Regions from separate parts of the Flintibacter sp. SJQ-8 genome, predicted to be linked through region 1. Evidence: riboswitches for the same ligand, from Rfam matches in the RefSeq annotation. Region 1 holds a riboswitch; the other holds the start of a gene.
What was found. A riboswitch is a leader RNA that binds a small molecule or an ion and turns the genes downstream of it on or off. The one in region 1 is predicted to bind thiamine pyrophosphate.

Region 1 (5,283 bases):
GCGGACCTATTGGCACATCATGGACCCGGCCACCGGACGCCCGGCGGAGAGCGGCCTGCGCTCGGTCACCATCGTGGGGGACGACGGCCTGGTGTGCGACGGGCTGTCCACCGCCCTGTTCGTCATGGGCCTGGAGCGGGCCGCTCAGTTCTGGGCGGGCAGCGACGATTTCGAGGCCATCTTCGTCACCGACGACGGCTCCGTCTACCTCACCCAGGGGCTGACGGACCGGTTTGCCCTCACCCAGGACCACGCCGACACGCCGGTGCAGGTCATCCAGAGATAAGGCATCCCCCGCCGATTTTTTTAGGATCGACGGGGGACGTTCTTATATGCAGACGAGATCAGCCCTGCTGTTTGGGCAGCACCTTGTCCGCCAGCAGGCACAGGACCACGGTGAGCACCATGTCGGGCAGGGTGTAGCCCACGGGGGTGTCCACCCCCATCAGCCAGCGATAGGCGGCAAAGCCGATGAGCCAGATAATCAAATTCCGGCCATCGGCCAGCACGTCGAACCGGTCCCGGCGCAGAATAAAGTGGTCAGCGATCTGCACGGCGATCATGGGGGCAAACACCGAGCCGATGAGATACAAGAACCCGGTGATGTCGTCCATGGGGAACAGGATGGCCCCCGCCACGCCCACGATGGTCACAACGATGGCCGTCTTCTTCCCGTCCAGCTTGTGGGACAGGGACTCGGCGGAGATACCGGCGGACCAGGCGTCCAAAAACGTGGTGGTCACGGTGGAGAAGACCAGGATGACCAGGGCGGCCACGCCCAGGCCCGCCTTCACCATAATGACAGCGATGTCATACTCCCCGGTGAACATGGCGGCCCCCATGCCGATGACATACATCCAGCAGGACACCAGGCCATAGACGATGACGCTGACCCAGGTGGCCTGGGTGGGCTTTTGGGCCTGGCTGGTGTAGTCGCTGATGAGGGGCAGCCAGCTCAGGGGCATGGCCACCGCCAGCTCCACCGCCGCGCCGAAGGACATGGCCTCCCCGGCGGCGGTGACAGCGTTGCCGGAGAAGAAGATGACCTTGCACAACACCAAGGTCAGCAAAAACAGGGCCGCCATGGTCAGCTTGTTGATCCAGCCCAGGTCGGTGACGCCCACGGCGATCCACAGGACGATGAGGGCCCCGATGACCAGGCACCACACCCAGTGGCCCACCGCGAAGATGCCGCCGATGGCCAGGGCCCCGTCATAGATCATGATGGCCGTCCAGCCCACCAATTGCAGCACGTTCAGCAGGGCAAACAGCAGGCCGCCCCGCTGGCCAAAGCTCATTTTCACCGTCTCCATGGCGGTGCGGCCCGTGCGTCCGCCGATCAGGCCCGCCAGCAGCATCATGGCGCAGCCAATGATGTGGCCCAGGAGGATGGCCGCCAGACCCTGGCTCAGGCCAAGGGAGGCGAAAGAAGTGCCCGTCAAGATCTCGGCCAGGGAGACGCCCGCGCCGAACCAGATCAGGCCGTTTTGCAGGGTAGAGGTCTTTTTCATCGGACAAACTCCCCCTTCAGATCAAACATGTGGTCCATGGGGCCGGAGCCTTTTCCCAGATCCAGCATGGCGGCCAGGGCGCCTGAGATGTAATCTTTCGCCCGCTGGACGGACCGGTCCAGATCATAGCCCTTGGCCAGGTTCGCGGCGATGGCGCTGGACAGGGTGCAGCCGGTGCCGTGGGTGTTGCTGTTCTGGATGCGGCGGCCCCGGAACCAGACACCGGCACCATTCCGCCACAGCAGGTCGTCGGCGTCGCTGATCTGGTGGCCGCCCTTGCACAGCACGGCGCAGCCGTATTGCTCGCTGATGGCCCGGGCGGCCCGCTCCATCCCGGCGGGGTCAGAGATGGTCATGCCGGACAGGACCTCCGCCTCGGGGATGTTGGGGGTGAGCAGAGTGGCCAGGGGGAGGAGCTTCTCCTTCAGGGCGTCCACCGCCTCCTCCGAGATGAGCCGGGCCCCGCTGGTGGCCACCATCACCGGGTCCACCACGATGTTCCGGGCCTTATACTGGCGCAGCTTGTCCGCGATGACGGCGATGAGGGCGGTGGAGGACACCATGCCCGTCTTCACCGCGTCGGGGAAGATGTCCGTGAAGACGCAGTCCAGCTGGTTGGCCAGAAATTCGGGGGTGGATTCGAGAATGCCATAGACGCCGGTGGTGTTCTGGGCGGTGAGAGCCGTGATGGCGCTGGTGGCGTAAACGCCGTTGGCCGTCATGGTCTTGATATCCGCTTGAATTCCGGCGCCTCCGCTGGAGTCGCTTCCAGCGATCGTCAATGCTGTTTTCATGTGAGGTTTCTCCTTTCTTGCTTAAAAACACATTGAAGTTTTATTACGCGGCGGCAGGTGGTGCCCCCAAGCCGTCGCAAGAATATCAAAAAAATGGCTCCGCCATTTTTTTGAGTGGGGTTAAGCACCCTGTGCGCGCACTCGCTGCGCTCGCACACTTACAGGGCGAGAAGTGTTTTTCGCCACGTACACGCCGCGGCGAAAAACGGATCTTATTTTATTTCACGCCTGCGGGCGTGAAACTCCTTGCAGGAGGGCTTTTGGCCGCCCGGGGCGGCCTGTCATTGCGAGGAACGAAGTGACGTGGCAATCCGTCTCCCCGCGCAACTCATCACTCCTACTTCCTAACTCCTAACTTCCTCCGCCAGCTTGCGCATATGCTGCGCGGCGGCTTGAATGTCGGGCTGCCCGAAGAGGGCGGAGACCACGGCGGCTCCGGCGATGCCGGTGCCCTTGAGCTGGAGGATATTGCCCTCGCTGATGCCGCCGATGGCCACCACGGGGATCTTTACAGCGGCGCAGATGTCCCGCAGGGTATCATAAGACAGGGTGGACACGTTGCTCTTAGTCCCCGTGTGGAACACGGCCCCGGCCCCCAGATAGTCCGCCCCGGCAGCCTGGGCCCGCAGGGCCTCCTCCGGGGAATGGGCGGACACGCCCAGAATTTTGCCTGGCCCCAGCTTCTGCCGGACCAGCCCGGCCTCCATGTCCTCCTGGCCCACGTGGACCCCGTCGGCCCCGATGTCCAGGGCCAGGTCCACGTTGTCGTTGATAAGGAAGGGGACCCCATACCGGCGGCACAGGGCCTGGATCTCCAGGGCCTCCCGGCGGAAATGGGGCAGGTCCAGCTGCTTCTCCCGCAGCTGGACCATGGTTGCCCCGCCCAGCAGGGCCTGCTCCACCTGCTGGGCCAGGGTCTGGCCCTTCAGCCAGGCCCGGTCCGTCACAGCGTAGAGCAATAAAGAATCTCTATCGAAGTTCATAGCGCGCTCCTTTGCTTAGCGTCTCGCCGTCCAGGTGACAGACGGCGTCGATGATGCGATTGCGATAGGTGGCGTTCCCGTCATAGGGGGCCATGTGCCCCCAGGCGATCTCCCCCGCCAGGCCCATGGCGCACACGGCGGCGGCCAGGGCGCTGACAGACCGGTCCGGGGCGGCGGCCAGAAAGGCGGCGCACAGGGCGGACAGCTGACAGCCCGTCCCCGTCACCCGGCTCATCTCCGGGCGGCCATTGTGGATGACAAAGCAGCTCTCCCCGTCGCTCACCAGGTCCGTCTCCCCGGTGACGGCCACCAGACAGCCCAGCTGCCGGGCGGCTTTTTTGACGAAGGCGATCTGGTGGGACAGGCCGCTCTCCCCCTGCCGGTCCTGGCCGTCTGCGTCCACCCCCCGGTGGGTGTGGGCCCCGGACAGTATGGCCCGCAGCTCTGACGCGTTGCACCGCAGGGCTGTTACGGGCAGGCGCTGGAGCAGCATCCGGGCGGTGTCGGTGCGCATGGGGCTGGCCCCCGCGCCCACCGGGTCCAGCAGGATGGGGCGGCCCAGCCGGGCAGCCGTCTCCCCCGAGGCGACCATGGCGGGCACCCGGCGGCGGCTGAGGGTGCCCAGATTCAGCACCAGGCCAGCGGACAGGGCGGTGATATAGGCGCTCTCCTCCGGGTCGTCGGCCATGATGGGGCTGGCCCCGCAGGCCAGCAGGACATTGGCCACGTCGTTGGCCGTGACATAGTTGGAAATGGCGTGGATCACCGGGGCCTGCTGCCGGACCCGGGACAGATAGTCGCCCAAATTCAAGTGTGTTCCCTCCAAAAGAAAAAACCGCGGCGCGTCTGACAGAAAAGACGGCCTGCGGCACAGGTAAACGCATCTCTCCCTACGTTGGCATTACCCAAATCAGGTCACAGGTCGAAGCGCACAGCTTCCTCTCAGCCCGTTTGCGAGCTCCCTTGTTTTCTCACGGACGCTATTATAATCCCAACAAAAGAAGATTGCAAGTTTTTCTCCCGTGGGGTATGCTTAAAACAGAGATCAAAATTTAAAGGAGGCTGACCCCTATGACCGACCAGGAACTGGTGGACCGGGCCATCAAAATGCAGGAATTTTCCTATGTGCCATACTCCCGCTTCCCCGTGGGCGCCGCCCTGCTGTGCGACGACGGCACGGTGTTCACCGGCTGCAACGTGGAAAACGCCGCCTTTGGCTCCACCATATGCGCCGAGCGCACGGCGCTGCTGAAGGCGGTGAGCGAGGGACGGCGCACCGGCTGGATGACTCTTGCCATCGCCGGGCGGGGCAGCGACTTCTGCTGGCCCTGCGGGGCCTGCCGTCAGATGCTGTATGAGTTTGCCCCGGGGCTGCGGGTGCTGGCCGCCCGGGGGGACGGGGCGTTCGAGACGGCCACTCTGGACCAGCTCATGCCCCACGGCTTCGGCCCCCTGTCTCTGAAGTAAAAATCACGCATAGCCTTCCGCCTTTCTGGACAAGCTATCCCCAATGGCTCTTGAAAAGGAGGGATCGAGCGTGGTAATGGACAAGATCGCCCTGACGCTGCTGGTCATCGGCGGCATCAACTGGGGCTGTGTGGGGCTGTTTCAGTTTGACCTGGTGGCCTTCGCCTGCGGCGGCTCCGCCAGTCTCATCAGCCGGATCGTCTATACCCTGGTGGGCCTGTCCGCCGTGTGGTGCGTCTCCCTGCTGTTTCGCCTGGGGGACGGCAAATAAATTTTTCTTATCCAGCCAAAGGCCGGGCGCAGCTGCGTCCGGCAATTTTTTTGCACATTTTTTCCCGTTTGGTGGACGAAACCGTGCAACTCCCCGCCCCGTGGCGGCCAGGGGTAGAAGAAAAGTTTGGACGGAGGGATACATAGAATGGAGCTGTGGACCATGGTCCTCACCGGCGGGGTGGGGGCGGCGGCCATCAAGCTGCTGGATCACGTGATCCAGTGGGGGCTGAAGCGCTGGGAGGGGCGTCGGGCGGG
Region 2 (5,283 bases), on a different contig from region 1:
TTCTGTGATTTTCTTTGAGAAAGCGCAAAAAAATTCCCGGTCAGAAACCTGACCGGGAATTTTGGATGCATTCTTACTTGTGGTCGACGGAGTACATGTGCTTGATGAGCTCCAGGACCTTGTTGGAATAGCCGATCTCGTTGTCGTACCAGGACACGACCTTGACGAAGGTGTCGGTCAGGGCGATGCCGGCGTCGGCGTCGAAGATGGAGGTGCGGGTGTCGCCCAGGAAGTCGCTGGAGACAACGGCCTCGTCGGTATAGCCCAGGATGCCCTTCAGCTCGCCCTCAGAGGCCTTCTTCATGGCGGCGCAGATCTCCTCGTACTTGGCAGGCTTCTCCAGGTTGACGGTCAGGTCGACCACGGACACGTCCAGGGTGGGGACACGCATGGACATACCGGTCAGCTTGCCGTTCAGGGAAGGAATGACCTTGCCCACGGCCTTGGCGGCGCCGGTGGAGGAGGGGATGATGTTGCCGGTGGCAGCGCGGCCGCCGCGCCAATCCTTCAGAGAGGGACCGTCAACGGTCTTCTGGGTGGCGGTGACGGAGTGAACGGTGGTCATCAGGCCGTCCTTGATGCCCCAGTTGTCGTTCAGGACCTTGGCGATGGGGGCCAGGCAGTTGGTGGTGCAGGAGGCGTTGGACACGAAGTTCATGTCGGTGGTGTACTTGTCCAGGTTCACGCCGCAGACGAACATGGGGGTGTCGTCCTTGGAGGGGGCGGACATGACGACCTTCTTGGCGCCGGCAGCCAGGTGGCCCTGAGCCTTCTCCTTGGTCAGGAACAGGCCGGTGGACTCCACCACATACTCAGCACCCAGCTTAGCCCAGGGCAGGTCGGCGGGGTTGCGCTCGGCGGAGACAGGGATCTCCTTGCCGTTGACGATGATGGCGTTCTCGGTGTGGCCGATCTCCGCCTCGCACTTGCCATGCATGGTATCATACTTCAGCATGTAAGCCAGGTAGTCGGCGGGGCACAGATCGTTGATGCCCACGATCTCGATCTCGGGGTGGTTCAGGCTGGCGCGGAACACCATGCGGCCGATGCGGCCAAAGCCATTGATGCCAACTTTAATGCTCATGTTGAATGACTCCTTTTTGATTCATATTCACGCTTTGGAATTTTGAATGCTTGTTGCTTGGAACTGTCCCTATTATACCCCCGTTGCAAGAATTTTGGTAGTGGTTTTTTTCCTATAAATCCAAAAGATTTTTTATTAAAATTAGCCATACCGTGGGTAAGCCCGGCCTTATACTAAAAAGGCGGCAGCTCCGGGGGCTTAAAAGCGGAGTAAACCGGCTGTTCGACAAAATTTACGGTTTTTCACTTTTGTTCTCGCCGGGTGTGGTAAACTTTGGTATAATCACTGTGAACGTAAACTGCACAAAGACGGCCCACCGACACAGGCAGCCAGAGAGAAATGAGCCGATCACAGGTTTGGAGGAGTCACCATGTCCGACGTGCAAGAGCTGCGCGAGAGCTTTTTGAACGCATTCCCGGCGGCGGCGCTGCTGCTGTGGCAGGACCGGATCGTGGCCGTCAACGGGGCGGTCCGGCGGCGGCTGCCTCAGCTGGAGCCGGGGGAGCCGATACCCCCGGAGCTGCTGGCCCTCTCCGGGGAGGGCGGCGGTCTGGTCACCCTGGGCGGCGCGGCCTGGCGGGTCCAGCTGACCGAGACGAAGTGGGGGCGGCTGGCCGTGCTGATCCCCGCGCCCCAACCGGCGCTGACCGACCCCCAGCTGGACGGGGCCCTGCGCCAGATGCGCACCTATCTGGCCCAGATGCAGCTGGCGGCGGCGGATATCCCCCCGGCCTCTCAGGGGATGTTCTGGAAGAGCTATTATCAGCTCTTCCGCCTGACGGACAACCTGGACCTGCTCCGCCAGCTGGGCCAGCCCGGGACGCGGGACTTTCACCCCGCGGCCATGGACCTGGCCGCCCTGTGCCGCAAGGTGGTGGACGGCTGCGCCGGTCTTTTGGGGGCGGAGGGCGTCGTCCTGACCTATCACAGCGCCCTGTCCTCCCTGCTCATCCCCGGGGACTCAGGGCTGCTGGAGCACGTGCTGCTGGAGCTGATCGCCAACGGAGCCCGGTGGACAGGCCGGGGGCCATTGACCCTGTCCCTGCGGCGGCTGGGCACCCGAGCCGTGGTCACCGTGGCCCCGGGGTCGGCCCCACCCCCCCAGCAGCTGGACGCTCTGCTGGGGCGTGAGAGCGACTATGGCGTCCCCCGCCCCGGCTCGGGGGCCGGATTGGGGATGCCCCTGGCCGGGATCATTGCCCGGCTCCACGGGGGCAGCCTGATGGTAAATTCCTCCGAAGCTGGCGTCCCGGCGGCGATTTTAGCCCTGCCCACCGGGCCTATGCCCACCCGGGTGACGGTGCGCACCCCGCGCTTGCAGCGGGACGGCGGCCTGTCCGTTCCCCTGGTGGCCCTGGCCGACGTGCTGCCCGCCCGGCACTTCGTCCCCGGCACAAAGCCTTAAAAAAACGATCAGATAAAACTGCGGCGCAGCCCTTTTACAGATGGGCTGCGCCGCAGTTTTCTTATAATGATCTTGTCTTACTGCTCCAGGGCCGCGCCCATGGTCTTCAAAGCGCCGGTGCGCTTCAGGGCGGCCACTAAGATACCGGCCAGAATAGAACCGGCCACAGTGGAGATGAGGAAGGGGATGATATAGGCATAGAAGGCCACAGCGGCGGCGCTGACGTTCATAAACAGCACAGCCACGGGATAGGCGGCCAGACCGCCGATGATGCCGGTGCCGAACACCTCGCCCACCAGCGTGGCGGCCAGGTTCTTGGTCTTCCAGAAGACCAGACCGCACAGCAGGGCCCCGCACATGCTGCCCGGGAAGGCCATCAGGCTGCCCACGCCCAGCAGGTTGCGGATGAGGCTGGCCCCAAAGGCCACACCCACCCCGTACCAAGGGCCCAGGAACACGGCGCACAGGATGTTGACCATGTGCTGCACCGGGGCGCACTTGCTGCCAAAGACGGGGAAGACGATGAACATGCTGCCCACCACGGCCAGGGCGCACAGCAGCCCGGCCACCGCCAGCTTTTTCACATTGGACTGATTCATGGTGTAAAACTCCTTTTTCAAACGGGGAAAAACCGCGCAAAAGGCCCGCAGCGTTTCCCTCTCTCTCGGCTTTTCGCCGGTGAACAGGGCCGAAAAAGCACGTGGCTTTTTCGGTTCGGTCGAGACTTGCTGGTCTCCTCTCACGCCGGAACACGGCTTCCCATCGCTGCGATCTGGCCCGGACCCAGGGCGCTCCCCCTCGGTCCGCTCCCGGCCCTGGGCCGGGACGCCTGGTTTTTTTCCACATCCCCCCTGAAAAAAGTGGATACACCGAAAACGGGGGCGGCCCCAAAGGACCGCCCCCGTCAAAGCTCTCTATGACCGGCAAACGTCCCTCCGGCGGCATGACCCGCATCAGGTGAAAGGGTCGGAGCGCACTTGCTCCCTCTCAGCCCGACAGCCCGGGCTCCCCTGCTTGCAGTGTTTATCATACGCCCCCGGTGGGGCTTTGTCAAGACGGGCCGATCACACTTTTCCGTCGGTACGGAGCATGTCCATGAACTCCTCCCCGGTGATGGTCTCCTTCTCATACAGGAAGTTGGCCAGCTTGTCCAGGCTGTCCCGGTTGTCCCGGAGGATGGTCATGGCCTTGTCATACTCCTTCTGGATGGTCTCGGTAACCAGGCGGTCCATGCGGGCCTGGGTCTCCGGGGAGCAGGCCAGAGAGGCGTCCCCGCCCAGGTATTGGTTGCTCATGGTCTCGAAGGCGGCAAAACCGAATTCCCGGCTCATGCCGAAGCGGGCGATCATGGAGCGCACCAATTTTGTCGCCTGTTCAATGTCGTTGGAGGCCCCGGTGGTGATGGAGCCGAAAACCAGCTCCTCCGCCGCCCGTCCGCCGGTGTAGGTGCAGACCTTGTTCAGCAGCTCCTCCTTGGACATGAGGAAGTGGTCCCCGTTGTCCACCTGGAGGGTATAGCCCAGGGCCCCGGAGGTGCGGGGGATGATGGTGATCTTCTGCACGGGGGCGGAGTGGGTCTGCATGGCGGCGACTAAGGCGTGGCCCGTCTCGTGATAGGCCACGATCTTCTTCTCCTGGTCAGACAGCACCCGGCTCTTCTTTTGGTACCCGGCGATGACCACCTCCACGCTCTCCTGAAGGTCCTCCTGGGTGGCAAAGCCACGCCCGTCCCGCACGGCCCGCAGGGCGGCCTCGTTGACGATGTTGGCCAGCTCCGCGCCGGACGCGCCGGAGGCCATTCTGGCGATAGGGGCAAAGTCCACCCCGTCGGCCAGACGGATCTTCTTGGCGTGGACCTTTAAGATGTCGATGCGGCCCTGTAAATCGGGCAGTTCAACAGGGATGCGCCGGTCAAAGCGGCCCGGGCGCAGCAGGGCGGGGTCCAGGGAGTCGGGCCGGTTGGTGGCCGCCAGGACCACCACGCCCTTGCTGCCGTCAAATCCGTCCATCTCGGTGAGCAGCTGGTTCAGGGTCTGCTCCCGCTCGTCGTTGCCGCCGGAGAACTGGCCGTCACGCTTTTTGCCGATGGTATCGATCTCGTCGATGAAAATGATGCAGGGGGCCTTCTCGTTGGCCTGCTTGAACAGGTCCCGGACCTTGGCCGCCCCCCGGCCCACGAACATCTCTACAAATTCCGACCCGGCGATGGAGAAGAAGGGGACGTTTGCCTCACCGGCCACGGCCTTGGCCAGCAGTGTTTTGCCGGTGCCCGGAGGGCCCACCAGTAGGGCGCCCTTGGGCAGCTTGGCTCCAATTTCCCGGTATTTCTCCGGGTCGTGGAGGAAGTCCACGATCTCCCCCAGCAGCTCCTTGGCCTCGTCCTCCCCGGCCACGTCGGCAAAGCGGATGCCGGTGGAGGAGGGCACATATACTTTCGCCCCGGAGCCGCCGCCCATGCCGAACATCATGCCGTCTTTGCCGCCCACGGCCTTCTGCATCCGGCGGTTGATAAAGTAGCCGATGAGCATAAAGGGCACCAGGGGCAGCACCCAGTTCACCAGCAGGCTGGTCATGGCGGAGGGCTGGGTGTCGATCTGCTGGAACTTGGCCCCGGAGTCGTAAAGGCGCTGGGTGCGCCCGGCGTCCTCGGTGGCCACGGTCTCATAGATCTTGCCGTCCTTGTCGGTGAACAGGATCTGGTCATCCCGGATCTCCACCTGGTCGATCTGCTTCTCGTCCGTCATGGACATGAACACGTCATAGGTCACGTTTTCAATGCGGCTCTTGTTCATAG

Region 2: it holds a riboswitch for thiamine pyrophosphate, as region 1 does, so the genes downstream of both, thiW (energy coupling factor transporter S component ThiW) here and thiM (hydroxyethylthiazole kinase) in region 1, are expected to answer to the same signal.

What each region holds. Positions count from the first base shown of each region.
Region 1 is NZ_JBPJWR010000009.1:218,463-223,745, reverse strand. It holds gene ACSAMP_RS07300 (FAD:protein FMN transferase) at 1-286, shown strand, start outside; gene cytX (putative hydroxymethylpyrimidine transporter CytX) at 345-1,511, opposite strand; gene thiD (bifunctional hydroxymethylpyrimidine kinase/phosphomethylpyrimidine kinase) at 1,508-2,305, opposite strand; gene ACSAMP_RS07285 (hypothetical protein) at 2,323-2,607, shown strand; gene thiE (thiamine phosphate synthase) at 2,650-3,288, opposite strand; gene thiM (hydroxyethylthiazole kinase) at 3,275-4,099, opposite strand; TPP riboswitch at 4,159-4,263, opposite strand; gene cdd (cytidine deaminase) at 4,360-4,755, shown strand; gene ACSAMP_RS07265 (DUF378 domain-containing protein) at 4,832-5,026, shown strand; gene ACSAMP_RS07260 (hypothetical protein) at 5,174-5,283, shown strand, end outside.
Region 2 is NZ_JBPJWR010000004.1:282,820-288,102, forward strand. It holds gene gap (type I glyceraldehyde-3-phosphate dehydrogenase) at 74-1,084, opposite strand; gene ACSAMP_RS02300 (sensor histidine kinase) at 1,455-2,489, shown strand; gene thiW (energy coupling factor transporter S component ThiW) at 2,567-3,088, opposite strand; TPP riboswitch at 3,402-3,511, opposite strand; gene ftsH (ATP-dependent zinc metalloprotease FtsH) at 3,554-5,283, opposite strand, start outside.